Regions from separate parts of the Arthrobacter sp. Ld5 genome, predicted to be linked through region 1. Evidence: riboswitches for the same ligand, from Rfam matches in the RefSeq annotation. Region 1 holds a riboswitch; each other region holds the start of a gene.
The links. Region 1 has a riboswitch for S-adenosylmethionine ahead of ACSGDB_RS11730 (ABC transporter substrate-binding protein). Riboswitches for the same ligand answer to the same signal wherever they lie in the genome.
Positions count from the first base shown of each region.

Region 2: it holds a riboswitch for S-adenosylmethionine, as region 1 does, so the genes downstream of both, ACSGDB_RS03335 (bifunctional o-acetylhomoserine/o-acetylserine sulfhydrylase) here and ACSGDB_RS11730 (ABC transporter substrate-binding protein) in region 1, are expected to answer to the same signal.
Region 3: it holds a riboswitch for S-adenosylmethionine, as region 1 does, so the genes downstream of both, ACSGDB_RS01760 (ABC transporter substrate-binding protein) here and ACSGDB_RS11730 (ABC transporter substrate-binding protein) in region 1, are expected to answer to the same signal.
Region 4: it holds a riboswitch for S-adenosylmethionine, as region 1 does, so the genes downstream of both, ACSGDB_RS01795 (LLM class flavin-dependent oxidoreductase) here and ACSGDB_RS11730 (ABC transporter substrate-binding protein) in region 1, are expected to answer to the same signal.

Region 1 covers NZ_JBPKBO010000022.1:192,084-196,154, forward strand. Annotated here, with positions in the region: gene ACSGDB_RS11715 (energy-coupling factor transporter transmembrane component T family protein) at 1-99, shown strand, start outside; gene ACSGDB_RS11720 (amino acid ABC transporter ATP-binding protein) at 255-992, opposite strand; gene ACSGDB_RS11725 (amino acid ABC transporter permease) at 989-1,753, opposite strand; gene ACSGDB_RS11730 (ABC transporter substrate-binding protein) at 1,764-2,678, opposite strand; SAM riboswitch class IV at 2,843-2,960, opposite strand; gene ACSGDB_RS11735 (aminodeoxychorismate lyase) at 3,069-3,947, opposite strand.
Region 2 covers NZ_JBPKBO010000005.1:165,301-169,371, reverse strand. Annotated here, with positions in the region: gene hutI (imidazolonepropionase) at 1-39, shown strand, start outside; gene ACSGDB_RS03350 (CPBP family intramembrane glutamic endopeptidase) at 82-882, shown strand; gene ACSGDB_RS03345 (DUF1540 domain-containing protein) at 1,021-1,326, shown strand; gene ACSGDB_RS03340 (VOC family protein) at 1,346-1,987, opposite strand; SAM riboswitch class IV at 2,144-2,260, shown strand; gene ACSGDB_RS03335 (bifunctional o-acetylhomoserine/o-acetylserine sulfhydrylase) at 2,334-3,650, shown strand; gene metX (homoserine O-acetyltransferase MetX) at 3,657-4,071, shown strand, end outside.
Region 3 covers NZ_JBPKBO010000003.1:93,810-97,880, reverse strand. Annotated here, with positions in the region: gene ACSGDB_RS01760 (ABC transporter substrate-binding protein) at 1-846, opposite strand, end outside; SAM riboswitch class I at 952-1,050, opposite strand; gene ACSGDB_RS01755 (heme-degrading domain-containing protein) at 1,170-1,715, opposite strand; gene ACSGDB_RS01750 (matrixin family metalloprotease) at 1,857-2,612, opposite strand; gene ACSGDB_RS01745 (pullulanase X25 domain-containing protein) at 3,226-3,984, opposite strand.
Region 4 covers NZ_JBPKBO010000003.1:106,872-110,942, reverse strand. Annotated here, with positions in the region: gene ACSGDB_RS01815 (GNAT family N-acetyltransferase) at 81-374, opposite strand; gene ACSGDB_RS01810 (SDR family NAD(P)-dependent oxidoreductase) at 503-1,261, shown strand; gene ACSGDB_RS01805 (hypothetical protein) at 1,270-1,488, opposite strand; gene ACSGDB_RS01800 (helix-turn-helix domain-containing protein) at 1,485-2,102, opposite strand; SAM riboswitch class IV at 2,407-2,520, shown strand; gene ACSGDB_RS01795 (LLM class flavin-dependent oxidoreductase) at 2,557-3,945, shown strand.

The DNA of each region.
Region 1 (4,071 bases):
GGGCTCGACGTCGTCGTGGCCGGCGTCGGCCTGGCCATCGCGGTGGGCGCGACGACGGCGGCGGTCCTCGCCGGGACCTGGAACTTCATCCTGTCCTGACCCCGGCACCGCCTGACCCTGCGCCACGATGTACCGGTTGCGGGGACATCGGCGGCCGATGACGGCGTGTCGGGGCGGACACGCCGTCGAAACGGACGGGTCCGGGTCGGAAGTCCCCGGGGTCGGTACCAGGGCCCGGACGAACGGACCCCGGGCTAGAGCACGTCCGAGAGGAACGACCTCAGGCGGGGCGTCTGCGCGTCGTCGAAGATGGCCGCCGGCGGCCCGGACTCCACCACGACGCCGCCGTCCATGAAGGTCACGGTGTCCGAGACGTTGCGCGAGAAGCCCATCTCGTGGGTGACCACGACCATGGTCATGCCCGCCGTCGCGAGGTCCGCCATGAGCGCCAGGACGCCCTTGACGAGTTCGGGGTCCAGCGCGGAGGTGGCCTCGTCGAAGAACATGACCTCGGGGTCCATGGCCAGCGCGCGGGCGATCGCGACGCGCTGCTGCTGGCCGCCGGAGAGGTTGCCGGGACGGGCGTCGGCCTTGTGCCTGAGGCCCACGAGGTCCAGCTGCGCGAGCGCCTTGTCGCGGGCCTGCTCCGCCGGCATCTTCCGGAGCTTGCGCAGGGCCAGCGAGACGTTGTCCAGCACGGTCTTGTGCGGGAACAGGTTGAACTGCTGGAACACCATGCCGATGCGCCGGCGCAGCTCGTCCGGGTTGTCCTTCAGGACGGACCGGCCGTCCAGCAGGATGTCCCCGCGGTCCGGTTCGATCAGCCGGTTCAGGACGCGCAGGAGGGTCGACTTGCCGGATCCGGAGGGTCCGATGACCGACGCCGTCGTGCCCCGTTCCACGTGCAGGTCGATGCCGCGCAGCACGTGGTTGGAGCCGAAGGACAGGTGCAGGTTCCTGCCCGTCAGGGTGCCCGAGTCGATGGTCTTCACGCCTTTGCTCCTTCGCCGATCGGTGCGGCCAGTTCGTCCGGTTCGGGCTTCTGCTGCTTGCCCACGCGGAGCCGGTTGTCGATGAAGTTGACCAGGTGCGTGAGCGGGATGGTCAGGCACAGGTACAGCACGCCGGCGGCGATGAGCGGTGACAGGTTGCCGGTGTTGCTCGCGGCGTCGTTGCCCACCCGGAAGAGCTCGCGTTCACTGGCGACGAGGCCGATGAAGTAGATGAGCGAGGACTCCTTGATGAGCGAGATGAACTGGTTGACCAGGGCGGGCAGCACGCGCCGCACGCCCTGCGGGATCACGACCAGCTGCATCGACGCGTTGTAGCTGAAGCCGAGGGCACGCGAGGCCTCCAGCTGTCCCTTCTCCACGCTCTGGATCCCGGAGCGGAAGATCTCGCCGATGTAGGCGGACGCGATCAGCGACAGGGCGAGGATGCCCAGCGGGTACGGGCTCGTGCTGCCGGTGATCTCCCGGAGGACCGGGCCGAGCCCGAGGCCGATGAGCAGGATGATCACGACGGCGGGCAGGCCGCGGAAGATGTCCGTGTAGACGCGGGCGATCCACCGCAGCACGCGGTTGCGGGAGATCCCCATGACGGCGAGGATCATGCCGACGACGGTGCCGATGATCCCCGAGGCGAGGGCGAGCAGCAGCGTGTTCGGCAGTCCGACGGTCAGGAGGTCCGGCAGGACGGCCGCCATCGCCTCCCAGTCGAAGAAGGTCCTACCGAGCTGTTCGAGGGCATCCATGCAGGGACCGCTACTTTACGTCCACGGCTTTGCTGCCGGGCTTCCAGTCGGAGGGCATCTCGCGCTCGGGGTACCACTCCTGCGTGAGCTCGGTCCACGTGCCGTCGGCGACGACGGCGTCCAGGCCGGCGTTGAGGGCGTCGATGAGCGGCTGGTTGTCGCTGTTCACGGCGTACGCGGTGAAGTTCTCGGTGTTGATGATGGTCTCGGCGATCGTGGTGTCGTCGCCGTCCTTCACCTGGCCGGTGGCCTGCTGCGACGGGGCCACCCAGGCGTCCACCTGGCCGTTCTTCACGTTCGCGTAGACGGTGTTGTAGTCGGGGAAGCGCACGGGCTCGAGGCCGAGGGTGTTGGAGACGTAGTCGTCCTGGACGGTGCCCTGGACGACGCCGATGCGGGTGCTCTCCGAGAGGGAGTCGAAGCCCGTCACGGAGGAGCCGTTCTTCGTGACGACGGCCATGTAGCCGAAGTCGTAGCCGTTGCTGAAGCCCACGTTCTCGCGGCGCTCGGCGGTGGTGGAGATCGAGGAGGATCCGACGTCGAACTGCTTGTTCTGCACCTGGGCCAGGAGCGCGGAGAAGTCCGTGGACGCGAACTCGACCTCGAGGCCCAGCTTGTCGCCGATGGCGCGCAGCAGTTCGTTGTCGTAGCCGGTGAAGACACCGTCCTCGAGGAAGATGTTCGGCGGGGCGTCGGAGAGCGTGCCGACACGCAGGGTGCCGTCGGTGATGAGGCCGAGCTCGGACGTGTCGATCTCGTCGATCGGCGTCGTGGTGTCGGTCGTGTACTGGTCCAGCGACTGCTGGTCGCTGCCGGCCAGGGCGTCGGTGGCCTCGGTGGGCTCGCTGCTGCCGCTGCCGCAGGAGACGGTCAGGGCGAGGAAGGGGACGGCGAATGCCGCCAGGACCTTGCGGGAGATGTTCATGGTGTCCTTCGGGGTGCCGGGCCGGGGAGGGCGCGGAGAACGGGGATGGTGCGGGGGTGCCGGGTCGCGGCGGGGGACAGGCTGCTGGGTGACACGCTCACTGTTCTGGACTGTGCGCGGGTACGGGTGCCGTCACCGGGGAATGGTCCGGGACAGGCCGCACGACGCCGTACTTGCCAACCGGGGGACTTGTCCCGGCGGCCGAATCTTCACCTGGAGCACCCCACTACGGGAGAGGGTTGCTGTCCAGCCGGCCAGGGCCGAGGGCTGGAACTCTTGATTGCAGGCAAAACGCTAGGGCAGCACGAAGCGCCGGGTCAAAACGGGACGGGCCGGAAATCGACGCTTGACGTAGCAGAAGGGCCCCGGAGGGCCGTTTTGTGGCGGAGATTACACGAAACGGTCCACGAGGCCGGCGAGTTCGGCGGTCAGGGCGCTCGAGGTGCGGAGCTCCTGGCCGTCCAGCGAGAGCACCGGGGCGAGGAGCCGGATGCTCGAGATCAGCCACACGGCGTCCGCCTCCAGGAGGTCGCGCGGTTCCAGGGGTCCGTAGCCGAGCTCCCAGCCCTGCTCCTTCGCCGCGGCGAACAGGGCGCTCTGCGAGGTCCCGGCGAGGATCCCGCTCTCGAGCTGCGGCGTCAGGAGCGTCTTCCGGCCGTCACGGTCGTAGGCGAGGAGGACGGTCGACGTCGGGCCCTCCAGCACCTTGCCGTCGGAGGAGGTGAAGATGACGTCGTCGGCCCCGTGCGCCTTCGCGTAGCGGACGGCGGCCATGTTGACCGCGTAGGAGAGGGTCTTGGCGCCCATCAGCAGCCAGGGCGCCCGCTGGGCGACGGTGCTGTCGTAGCCGCGCTCGAGGAAGAGGACGTTCAGGCCCGTCTCGCGCTGGCGGAGGGTGGCCTCCGGCACGCGGGACACCTGCACCCAGGCCGTGGCCCGTCCTGCGCCCTCCACGCCGCGCGTGGCGATCAACTTCACGACGGCGTTCCGCTCGTCGGGGTCCGTCGCCGCGAACTCGCGCAGGCCCGTGCGGATCGCGCGGCTCCAGGCTCCGGCGTCCGGGACCGCGAGATCCAGCGCGGCGGCCGACCCCGCGAGGCGGTCCAGGTGCGCCTGCTCCTTGCGCGGCACCCCGTCGACGGCGAGCAGGGATTCGAACAGGCCGTCCCCGCGGGTGGCGCCGAGGTCGGTGGCCATCAGTTGCGGCTCGGACGCGTCGACCACCCTCCCGTCGTCATGGGCCGGGTCCAGGAACACAAGAACAGTCATGGGCCTCAGCGTAGCCGTCGGCGCCCGGGCGTGCCGCCGCCGGGTCGGGGTCGCCGCGGCGGGTGACCAGAGCCGGGGGACAGCCCCCGCGGGTTCGGGCCGTTGCCCCGGGTCTGCGCGCGCG
Region 2 (4,071 bases), on a different contig from region 1:
GTGCACGCCGTCTGGCGGGCGGGCACCCGCGTCCGGTGAACGATGGTGGGACCCGCCGGCCTCCGCTGGCAGGATAGCGTCATGACCGCCGGATCCTCGTCCTCCACCGCCCCGCCCGCCGACGGCCCTGCGGGTCCGGACTCGAGACGGCGCATCACCGCCGAACTGCTGATCGTCTTCGGGCTCTCGCTCGGGCAGTCGGGCGTGTATGCCGTCGTGAGCCTGACGGACAAGCTGACGCGCGGGCCGCTCGCCGGGCAGACCACCACGCTGAACCCGGTGCTGAACGAGCGCGAGTACTTCGACCTCGCCTACCAGCTCCTGGACATCTTCTTCGCCCTGATGCCCGTGGCGCTCGTCCTGTTCCTGCTCAGCGGTCCCGGTGTCTCGGCCGTGCGGCGCCTGGGGCTCACGGCCGAGCAGCCGCTGCGCACCATCGGTGCCGGGGTGGGCCTCGCCGCGGTCATCGCCGTCGGCACGCTCGGGGTGTACACGGGGGGCCGTGCGCTCGGGATCACGACGGCGCTCGCGCCGGCCGCGCTCGACGACTACTGGTGGACCATCCCCGTGCTGGTCCTCTCGGCGCTCCGGCACGCCGTGCTCGAGGAGGTGATCGTGGTGGGCTACCTGTTCATCCGCCTGCGGGAGCTCGGCTGGTCCACGCCTGCGATCATCGTCACGAGCGCCCTCATCCGGGGCAGCTACCACCTCTACCAGGGGTTCGGCCCGTTCATCGGGAACGTCCTGATGGGCCTGCTCTTCACCTGGTTCTACACGCGGACGCGGCGGGTCCTGCCGCTCGTGATCGCGCACGCGCTGATCGACATCACGGGATTCGTCGGCTACGCGCTGCTGGGGCCGGCCCTGGGGATCGGCGCGTGAGTCGGCGGGCATGACCCCGCCGGCGCCGATTGCGCACGAGAACCATGACTAAATTGTCGGTCCGGCGCGGGCTTACGCTGGTGGCATCCAGCACGACGGCGGCCCGAGGGCCGTCCCTCGGATCAGCCAGGAGGAATCATGACCGACATGATCAGCGTCACGGACAGCCCCAGCGTCACCGAGTGCAGCGTCCGCGCCTGCTCGTTCAACCACGACGGCTGCAACGCCGTCGCCATCACGGTGGCCGGCAGCGAGGAGCACGCGTCCTGCGCCACGTTCGTCGACACCTCCGTCAGCGGGGGGCTGCCGAAGGTCATCGCCCACGTGGGTGCCTGCCAGCGCTCCGAGTGCAGGTACAACCACGACCTGCTCTGCGGGGCGCCGGCCATCCAGGTGGGTCCCGGCGCGGACGCCGCCGACTGCCTCACCTACACGCGCGCCTGAGGCGTGCGGGAACCGACGGTCAGATCTCGACGCGTCCGTTGTCGGTCTCGAACGTCACCGACATGACGCCGGGCGTCCCGTTGGGGGCGATCCACTGCACCTGGACGTCGTCGAGGGTCTTCTCCACGTCCGTCCCGAGCCAGTCGGTCACGCGCTCCGAGGAGCCGGCGATGGTGAGGCAGTCCAGCTTCACCGAGGCCGGGCGGGCCTTGGAGGGGTGGAGGTCCTCGGTGCCGTCGTCCCAGCGGAGGAGGTAGGGGACCTGGGGGTCGGCGATGAGCCCCTTGATGCCGATCTGCTGCCAGGTGAGCTCCTGGCCGTCCGGGAACTTGCGGTTGCCGGGCACGGAACTGCGGCCGAGGCGCTCCTCGAACGGCGCGAGGTCGTCCACGGCGACGCACCAGCCCATCCAGCCACCGCCGGCTTCGGAGCGTGCACGGACGGCCTGGCCGAACGGGGCCTTGTCCGACGCCGGGTGGTTCAGCACCTCGACGACCTCCAGGTACTGGCCGTTGACCAGGGGGAAGATCATGTTGCGGGTGCCGAAGCGGGGGTGCACACCACCCTTCACCGGCTCCACGCCGAGCTTGGCCGAGATCCGTTCGGCCGTCGCGGCAAGTCCATCGGGTTCGCAGGCATAAGATACATGGTCCAGACGCATGCGGCTATCTTGGCACTAAGTGATGTGCGTCTCGACTAAGGCTTGCCTTACTCCCGGGCGGGTGTCCTTCGACCGGATCGGGAGCGTGCCCACGGGCGGCTTCATGGAGGGTCACACGCTTGCCGGATCCCCTCCGGATCGGCTTTCATGAAGGCAGGTCATGAGTGCCAGCACACAGCCCCGGCTTGCTGGCCGGCAACCCTCCAACCGCGGTGGGGTGCCCCGGGTGAAGACCAGGTCCGGCGTCCCATCGGCGCCGTTCAAGCGCGGGCTCCTGCGGGTCCGGTCTTCCCGAGCGGCACCGGCGGGAGCCGGACAGGCGGAGCCCCTGATCAGAGGGAGCGCCATGTCCAACGATTGGTCCTTCGAGACACGCCAGATCCACGCCGGCCAGGTGCCGGACCCGACCACGGGGGCGCGCGCGCTCCCCATCTACCAGACGTCGTCGTTCGTCTTCCCGAGCGCGGAGAGCGCCGCGAACCGGTTCTCCCTGACGGAACTCGCGCCCATCTACACCCGGATCGGCAACCCGACCCAGGAGGTCGTCGAGACCCGCATCGCGAGCCTCGAGGGCGGCGTCGGTGCCCTGCTGCTGGCCTCCGGACAGGCCGCGAGCACCTTCGCGGTGCTGAACATCGCGGAGGCCGGGGACCACATCGTGGCCAGCCCCAGTCTCTACGGCGGCACCTACAACCTGTTCAGGCACACGCTGAAGAAGTACGGGATCGAGACCACGTTCGTCGAGGACCCCGACGACCTCGACCAGTGGCGCGCGGCGCTCCGGCCGAACACCAAGCTCTTCTTCGGTGAGGTGGTCTCCAACCCGCGGCAGGACGTCCTCGACATCGAGGGGGTCAGCGCGGTCGCCCACGAGTACGGCATCCCCCTGATCGTCGACAACACGCTGGCCTCGCCGTATCTCATCCGGCCCATCGAATGGGGTGCGGACATCGTGGTGCACTCGGCCACCAAGTACCTCGGCGGGCACGGCAACGCCATCGCCGGGGTGATCGTGGACTCCGGGACCTTCGACTTCGCGCAGCACCCCGAACGGTTCCCGGGCTTCAACACGCCGGACGAGAGCTACCAGGGGCTCGTGTACGCCCGCGACCTCGGGGTGGGCAGCGCGCTCGGCGCCAACCTCGCGTACATCCTCAAGGCCCGCGTCCAGCTGCTCCGCGACCTCGGCTCGGCCGTCTCCCCGTTCAACGCCTTCCTGATCGCCCAGGGACTGGAGACCCTGAGCCTGCGCATGGAGCGCCACGTGCAGAACGCGCAGGCGGTCGCCGAGTGGCTGGAGGGGCACGACGACGTCGAGCGTGTCACCTACGCCGGCCTCCCCTCGAGCCCCTGGTACAACCGCGGGCGGAAGTACGGACCGGACGGCACCGGAGCGATCGTGAGCTTCGACATCGTCGGGGGACTGGAGGCGGGGAAACGCTTCGTCGACGGGCTCGAGCTGCACTCGCACGTCGCGAACGTGGGCGACGTCCGTTCGCTCGTCATCCACCCGGCGTCGACGACGCACAGCCAGCTGGGAGCGGAGGCGCAGCTCGCCGCCGGTGTGCGGCCAGGCCTGGTGCGGCTGTCCGTCGGGCTCGAGAACATCGCCGACATCCTGGCGGACCTCGATGCCGGCTTCCGCGCCGCCAAGGAGGCCTGAGGGTTGGTGACCACGTACCCTCCTGCTCCGCTGCCCGCCCCGACCCACGACGCACTCGCGGACGGGGACGGGCTGCTCCGCACCGCCTCCATCGGGCCGCTGGTCCTCGAGACCGGGGGTGAGCTGCCCGACGTCCAGCTGGCGTTCGAGACGTGGGGCCGGCTCGACCGGGACGGCTCCAACGCGGTCCTGGTGCAGCATGCCCTGACCGGCAGCTCGCACGTCGCCCGGGGCGCGTCGGAGGAGGACGGCTGGTGGGACTCCCTCGTGGGTCCCGGCCGCACGGTGGACACGGACCGCTACTTCGTGGTGTCCGTCAACATGCTGGGCGGCTGCTACGGCTCCACGGGCCCGGCCAGTCCCGCCCCCGACGGGGCGCCCTGGGGTGCACGGTTCCCCTTCGTCACCATCCGGGACGCCG
Region 3 (4,071 bases), on a different contig from region 1:
CGGGTCGGCCTCCGCCTCGTCGAAGTGGACGGACGGCATGAGGTCCAGGGCGTCCACCTGGCCGGCCCGGAGCAGCCCGTAACGCGTGGAGTCCTCCGGGACGATCCGCCACTCGATCTTCTCGATGTGCGCCGGACCCTGGTGCTGCGCGTAGGGCGGGGCTGAGTTGTAGTCCTCGTTACGGACGAGGCTGACCCTGGACTGCGGTACGTAGTCGACGATCTTGTAGGGGCCGGTCCCCACGGGTGCGTTGCAGTTCTCGGCCTGCGGGCGTTCGAGCGCCTCCGGCGATTCGATGCCGAGGAAGGGCTGCGCGAGCACCTCGAGGAACGCCGCGTACGGGCGGTTGAGGGTGACGACGGCCGTGGTCTCGTCCACGACCTCCGTACCGACATAGGGCTTGAGGTAGCCGCCGGCCGTCCCCGACTGCGTATCCGGGTCGACCATGTGGTCGAGGTTGGCCTTGACTGCCTCCGCGGTGAGCCGGGTGCCGTCGGTGAAGTGGACGTCGTCGCGCATCGTGAAGGTGTAGGTGAGGCCGTCGTCGGACACCGACCAGTCCGTGGCCAGCCACGGGTGGATCCGGCCCTCCTTGTCCTGCGAGACCAGGGAGTCAAGGTAGTTCGCGGCGATGGACGCCTGTGGCATGTCCCCGTTGACGTGGGGATCGAGGCAGGAGATGTCCTTGCCGGTGGCGAAGACGAAGGTGTCGTCCTCGCTCGCGGCCGCCGTCCCTCCGCAGCCGCTGGCGGTGAGTGCCACTGCCGCCGCCGCGGCGAGCAGGACGACGCCGCGGGGTGTGGATCGGCGGGTGGGTGGGGGTGTGCTGGTGCTTGCTGTTCTCACACGGGGCTCCTGAATCATCGCCCGATGGAGGGCTGATACAGGGTCGCCAGCGGTTACCCGGGCGTGGAGGAGCACGCACGGGCCGACCAACGAAAGCGTGTAGCTTCTCCATCGGTCCTGGCAGTAGCACCGTTCCCCGTTGCTACGCGGGGGAGGTTGCTGCGGCGTCGTCGATCCAGGTCTCTCGGCCGCTCGGGATGGTTACGGCTCCAGCTAAGCGCACGGGGACGCCGGTCCGCCAGCGGCGCCCGTCACATTCGGTCACGCGGCGTCACCCGGGGATATGCGGGGCATGCCCTGACGGCACGACGGCGCCCGGCGAGCTACAGGCCGGCGGCCGCGTGGAAGGTCCGGAGCGCCTCGACGACGAGCTTGTGGTCCTCGAGCTGCGGAAGGCCGGAGACGGTGACCGTCGCGACCGGCCCCACGCCCTGGATGTAGAGCGGGAAGGAGCCGCCATGTGCCGCGAACTGCGTCGTATCGAACAGGGGATCGTCCTCCACCCGCCCGCCGTTCCGGCGCCCGCGCAGGCCGACGAGCAGCGAGGGAACCAGGTAGCGTTCGGCCGTCCGGCTCTTCGCGTCGAGCCAGTAGTCGTTGTCCGGGGTGGTCCCGTCGAGCGCAGCCCGGAAGAGGATGTGGTCCGGACGTCGGATGCACACGGCTATCGGCAGGTTGCGTCCTGCACCCAGCTGGACGATCAACTGCCCCAGCGCGACGGCGTCGTCGTTCGTGAAGCGGGTGAACTGGAGTTCGGCGACTTCCCTCTCGACCGTGGCAATGAGCGCCTCGAGTGCCTCGGCAGACTGTTCGCTGCCGCCGTCCGGGTCGAACGGTCGGACGGCTGTCGGGAGGGCATCATTGCTCATCTGCCTAATTTACGTCGTCGGCGGGGTGCGGCGGGCTTTTCCTCGGTTGTTTAGCAAATTTCCGCGCGTGAGATGCGCTTCCTCTGGAACATGTGTGGCACGTGTGCCTCGTGATCCTCCGTCGATCAGGATCGCCACGCGCTAGAGTCCGGGCGCGCACGGTCCTGAGCCGAGGAGTGCGAGTCCGGCAAGATCGCCCTCACCGAACGAGACCCGTCCCACGTTCTGCTCGTACATCAGTTGGCCGGGGTCATCCACATGGTCGAGTCCGACCACGTGTGCGAGTTCGTGCATGATCGTCGCCCTCAGGTACGCGCGCCCGTCCGGGTAGCGGAGCGACTCGACGGCGTCCGGCGCATCGAGTTGCACCTGCCCACCCACGTATACCAGCGGCTGCCCGGGCGTCTGGGCGTAGTCGCTGCCGCCCAGCCCCGCGATGTCGCCGGCGAGTCTTGGAATCTCGGCCTCGCTGGTCCAGGTGATCAGTACCGGCACCCAGGTCTTCCCGTAGAGCTCCGGTTGGTACAGGTCGCGGTCCTCGCTCGGCGCCTCCGTGGTCGCGCCGTCGTCGATGAACTGCAGCCCGGTGGCGGCGGACACCGCAGCGACGGCCTCCTGCACCAGCCCCTCGGACCCGACCGGGGCACTGTCCGGCCGGACCACGTAGTGCACGGGCCGGCACGGGTCGTACGCCACCCACTCCTGCTCCTCGACGGGCGACTCCATCAGCGAGAACGCCGTCGACGCCGGTGCCGGCGGCGGCGTCCCGAGCGGTGCATCGCCGGCCTCGACGCCGCGCGGCGGCACGTCAGCGCCGGGCAGGTAGGGGAGCGCGACCGGCAGGACGAAGCGGTCGAACAGCGACGGCGTCGCATACAGGGCGGCGATCAGGACCAAACCTGCGACGGTGCCGACCCGTCGGTTCCGTCGCTTGCGAATCGGCGTCGTGCGCGTCCTGACATATCCGGCCCGCGGGGCCCGCCTGGAAGGCGGCGGTCCGTAGGTCGGGGCGGCCCGCCAGGGCGGGGGAGCGGAGGGCGTGCCGAGGGCGTCATCGAGCGCCCACTGCGGGATCCTGCCCGACGGCGACCGCTGAACAGCCTTCATCCGCGCGTCGCGACCCTCGTGGAACCACTCGCGATCCATTGCCCCCATATATGCCCCGCACTTCCCCCGACCGACTGATCTCCGTCCCATCCTGCTGTGCCGACGGTGCGGAGTCGGGGAGTGTCGCCAGTCCTTGGGGAAACTTGAGCGAAGGCTGCAGCACACCAACCCGTCGGCTGCGCCCTCGTTGCCGCCTTTCCCCGGTCCGAGGCGTGGCAGGCGGCGTGTCCCGGCCCGACACGCAGTTGCGGGGCGCGAACCCGTGCACGAAGGCGCAGCATCTCCGGGGCAGAGCCGTGCACGACGACATCGGGGAAGGAGCCCCGGGAACGACGACGGCCCCGCCCGCCACCCGGAGGCAGCAGACGGGGCCGGAGCCGACGGACCAAGGCCCGATCCGGGACTAGGAGGTCCGGATGTCCTTGGTGTCGTAGTCGAACCGGAACGTCACCGTGGTGTCGGAGATCAGGTGCAGCTCGTGGTTGGCGCCGTCACGGGTCCCGAAACGGCCGTAGTTCTCCTCCCACGACCCGTTGACGAGGATCTTGAACTGGTAGGTCCCGGCCGGCAGCTGCAGGGTCTGCAGCCAGAGGTTCTCCGCCGGCTCCCAGGCGAACTGCAGTTCACGGAGATCGGTGCTCCAGTGCCCGGCGTCGCCGAACAGCGGGGAGAAGTCGCCCGACAGGGCCACGGACTGCGGCTGGTCCTGCCACGCGATGTCGGCATCCGAACCATCCGAACTGGCATTTGAGCCGGCCGAATCGGTGGGCGACGCCGCGAGCGCCTCGGCCGCGGACTCGACGAGTTCGGCGGGAGCGTCAAGCGCCGGAGCATCGACGGCCGGAGCCTCGGGTGTCTGATCCGGGGTAGCGTGCGCCTCCTCGCCCAGCTGCTCGGGCGCCTGAGGAGCGTGGGTCGGCTGCTCCGGGACGGGTGCACCGCTGACCATGGCGTCCACGAACTGCTCGGGGTCGGGGAAGGCCGCGACGGCACGGACGCCCTCGTCGGTGACGGTCCAACCGCTGCGGCCCTTGACGAGCCAACCGGCCTTCACGAGCTTCGACGTCGCCGTCGTCAGGGCCTTGAATCCGCGGGGCACACCGCCGGAGAGGAGCTCCGCTTCCTTGGCGTCGAACGGGACGTCCGCGACGGCCTTCGCCATCAGCTCGCTGGGCGCGACGACGGAGCCCGACGCCTGGTGCTCCGCCAGCAGGGCGAGGGTGGTGCGCAGACGGGCATTGGTGCGGTT
Region 4 (4,071 bases), on a different contig from region 1:
TCCTGTCCGACGGCGGCCACCGGTTCGCCCGGGACGGCGGCTCCTCGACGCCGCCTGCGCGAGCGGATCGGCGGCGGGGTCTAGACCGTCAGGTCCTGGTAGTCGGGATGCTCCTGGATGAAGGCCGCCACGAACTCGCACCGGGGGACGACGGCGAGGTGCTGCCGGCGGGCGTCGTCGAGCGCATACCGGATCAGGGTGCTGCCGATGCCCCGGCCCTCGACGTCCTGGTCGACGACCGTGTGCGTGAACGTGATCGACTCGCCGGACCGTTCGTAGGCGGCCGTACCGACGGGACTGCCGTCGAGAGTGGCCACGTAACGGTTCTCCGCCTCGTGGTTGCTGATCCGGACTTCGGTGGTGTCGGTACTCATTCCGTCACCCTCGCATCCGTGCCGACCGGGGGTCAACGTGTTCCGCTCCGGCGGAAACGGGGCGCGCCGTTCCGCGCGACGATCAGCGCTCCCACGTGCGGCGCCGCACACGATGTACGGTCTGGACCATGACGTCGAACATCCTGGTGACCGGTGCGAGCAGGGGGATCGGCGCCGCCGTCGCCCATGAGCTCGCCGGACGCGGGCACCGCATCGCTGTCCATGCCGGCCGTGACCGGGCCGCCGCCGCGGCTGTACGGGACGCGCTGCCGGGCGACGGCCATGTGGCGGTCGTCGGCGACATTGGCGACCCCGAGACCTGCAGGCGCATCGTCGACGAGGCCGTGGGCGGACTGGGTGGGGTCGACGTCCTGGTGAACAATGCCGGCATCTTCGAGGCACATCCCATCGACACCGTGTCCTTCGAGGACTGGCAGGAGGCGTGGCGCCACACGCTGGAGGTGAACCTGCTGGGGCCTGCGAACCTGGCCTGGCTCGTCGCCCGGCATCTCCTCGACCGGCCGGCCGGCCCGGAGGGTGGCCGACTCGTCAGTGTCGGATCGCGGGGTGCGTACCGGGGGGAGCCCGTCACGCCGGCCTACGGCGCGAGCAAGGCGGCGCTGCACTCGATGACCCAGTCCCTGGCCGTCGCCCTCGCCCCGCACGGCATCCTCGCCGCCGCCGTCGCGCCTGGATTCGTCGAGACAGACATGGGGAGAACCGTGCTGGACGGTCCGCAGGGTGATGCGGTGCGTGCGCAGAGTCCGTTCAACCGTGTCGCGACGCCGGAGGAGGTGGCGCAGACGGTCGGCTGGCTCGCGAGCGATGCTCCGTCGTGGGTCAGCGGCACCGTGATCGACGTCAATGGAGCGTCCTACCTGCGGTAGCCGACGGGTCAGATGAGGTGGATGCCGCCGTGGGCGAGCGCGCGCAGGTCCGTCCTGCGCTCGAGGTGGCGGTGGAACAACTCCACATTGCTCCCCTCAGCCGAGGCGAGAGAGGATCCCGCCGTGATGAACGCGGTGCCAAGACGGATGAGGGCCCGTGACGTGAGTCCTCCCCGGGGCGGTCCAGTGAGGACGACGTATCCGGCGGTCAGTGGCGTGCTGGTCATGACGACTCCTGGGGATCGATGAGGGGGAAGGCATTGAAGTGGAGCTGGACGGGCCGGGTCCCGGAGGCACCCGGTTCGGAGCGGTAGGCGTCGAGTTTCTCGCGCAAGATCCCGGTCATCTCATGGGTGAGTGCAGCGAGCTGGTCAGCCGTCAGGTAGGCGTTCATGGTCGCGATCACGGCCGCATCCGCCCATTCGGGTGGAACGGACTCGCATCCGCCGGCCATGAAGGCCGCGAGGGCTTCGGAACGGCCGCGTTCGAACTGGCGGTTCACCTGGCGGGTGGCTTCCCGGGTCGTGGGATCCTGCTCCAGCTCCGGGGTGCTGAGCGTCAGGGAGCCTGGGGGCCGTTCCCACCACCTTTCCCGGGCGGAGCCGCGATCCACCTCGCGGACGAGGCTGTGGCGCGCAAGCTGCCGCAGGTGGTAGCTCGTCGACCCGCTGGATTCCCCGATGCGCTTGCCGATGCTGCTGGCGGTCTGTGGGCCATAGCTGGAGAGGACCTCGAGCAGCTGGATCCGGAGGGGATGGGCGAGCGCCTTGAGGGCTGCTCCATCCAGAACGCGGTTGCCGGCGTCGGCTGGGCCCTCCGTGCTGCCTGTCGTCTCTTCCATGACACCAGTGTGCACTTGCAAAGAAAGCTTTGCAATACTTTCTTTGCATGGTGTGGTCATGCACGTGGATGGAGGTGTGGCGCGTCGTCGGGCAGGTTCGGTGCGCCGTCATCGGGTAGGTGTCGTTTGTCGTCGTCGGGTACGTCGCGGTGGCGGGGCGGCGCGCGGGCGGGGCGGGGTGCGGGCGGGGCGCGTGACGCCGTCGGGCATGTCCCGGGGCGGTGGGGAAGTGCTCCGGCGGATGACGCTCCGTGACGGCGACGGGTGGACGACGGCGTGCCGACCCACCTACGCTCGGGACCAGAATCAAGAGCTCCAACGCAAAACCCTGGTTCGTTGGACGGCAACCCTCTCGCTGTAGTGGGGTGCCCCAGGTGAGGATTCGGCCCGGCACGGACAGTGCGGGCAAGTATGGCGCTTCCGCCACGGCAGTGCCCCGACATGAGGACTCTTCATGCCCACACCACCGCGCCGTATCCGCTTCAACGCCTTCGACATGAACTGTGTAGGACACCAGTCACCCGGTCTGTGGCGCCACCCCGAGGACCAGTCCTGGCGCTACAAGGACCTGAGCTACTGGGCGGAGCTGGCGAAGACCCTGGAGAAGGGGGTTTTCGACGGCATCTTCATCGCCGACGTCCTCGGCACGTACGACGTGTACGGCGGTTCCAACGAGGCCACGCTGAGGCAGGGGACGCAGACGCCGGTGAACGATCCGTTCCTGCTCGTCTCCGCCATGGCGCTCGTCACCGAGAACCTCGGGTTCGGCGTCACCGCCGGTACGGCCTACGAGCACCCCTATCCCTTCGCGCGTCGGCTCTCCACGCTTGACCACCTCACCAAGGGACGCGTCGGATGGAACGTGGTGACCGGCTACCTGCCCTCGGCTGCCCGCAACATGGGCCATGAGGATCAACTCGAGCACGATGCGCGCTACGACCATGCCGACGAGTACCTCGAGGTCCTCTACAAGCTGCTCGAGGGATCGTGGGAGGACGACGCCGTGGTGCGCGACCGCGAGACCGGTGTCTTCACCGATCCGGCGAAGGTCCACGACATCGACCACGACGGCACCTACTTCACGGTCCCGGGGATCCACCTCAGTGAACCGTCGCCCCAGCGGACGCCGGTCATCTTCCAGGCGGGAGCGTCCTCCCGCGGCATCGCGTTCGCCGCCGGCAATGCCGAAGCGGTGTTCGTCGCGGCGCCCACGAAGGAGGCGCTGAAGGGTGTGGTCAGCAAGATCCGGGATGCGGTCGAAGCCGAGGGCCGCGATCGCTATTCGGTGCGGATCTACACGCTGCTCACCATCATCACGGACGAGACGGAGGAGAAGGCCCACGCCAAGCATGCCGACTACCAGCAGTACGTCAGCTATGAGGGAGCGCTCGTCCTCGTCTCGGGATGGCTCGGCGTCGACCTGTCCGCCTACGATCCGGATGAGCCGCTCGGCAACGTGAAGTCCAACGCCATCCAGTCCGCTGTCGCGAACTTCCAGAAGGTGAACGACGACGGCTCGCCGTGGACCGTGCGGGACATCGCCGAATCGGCGGGGATCGGCGGGCTCGGTCCGCGTCTCGTCGGTTCGGGTGTGCAGGTCGCCGACGAGCTCCAGGCGTGGGTCGAGGAGACCGACGTCGACGGCTTCAACCTCGCCTACGCGATCACCCCCGGGACCTTCGAGGACGTCGTCGAGTTCGTCGTGCCGGAACTGCAGAAGCGTGGTGTCTACCCGACCGAGTACACGGAGGGAACCCTGCGGCACAAGCTGTTCGGGAAGGGCGACCGGTTGCCCGCGGAACACCGTGGTGCGCGGTACCGGCTCCAGTCGGTCCGTCCCTGACGTGTGTCGGTTCGTCCGCTCCGTTGGTCCACCTTCTGCATCCGATGGTTCTCGGAGGGCTGCGCGCGTCAGTTCCCTGAGCGCCAGGAGCATTGATCACGATCCGCGGGAATAGGCCTCCGCTCG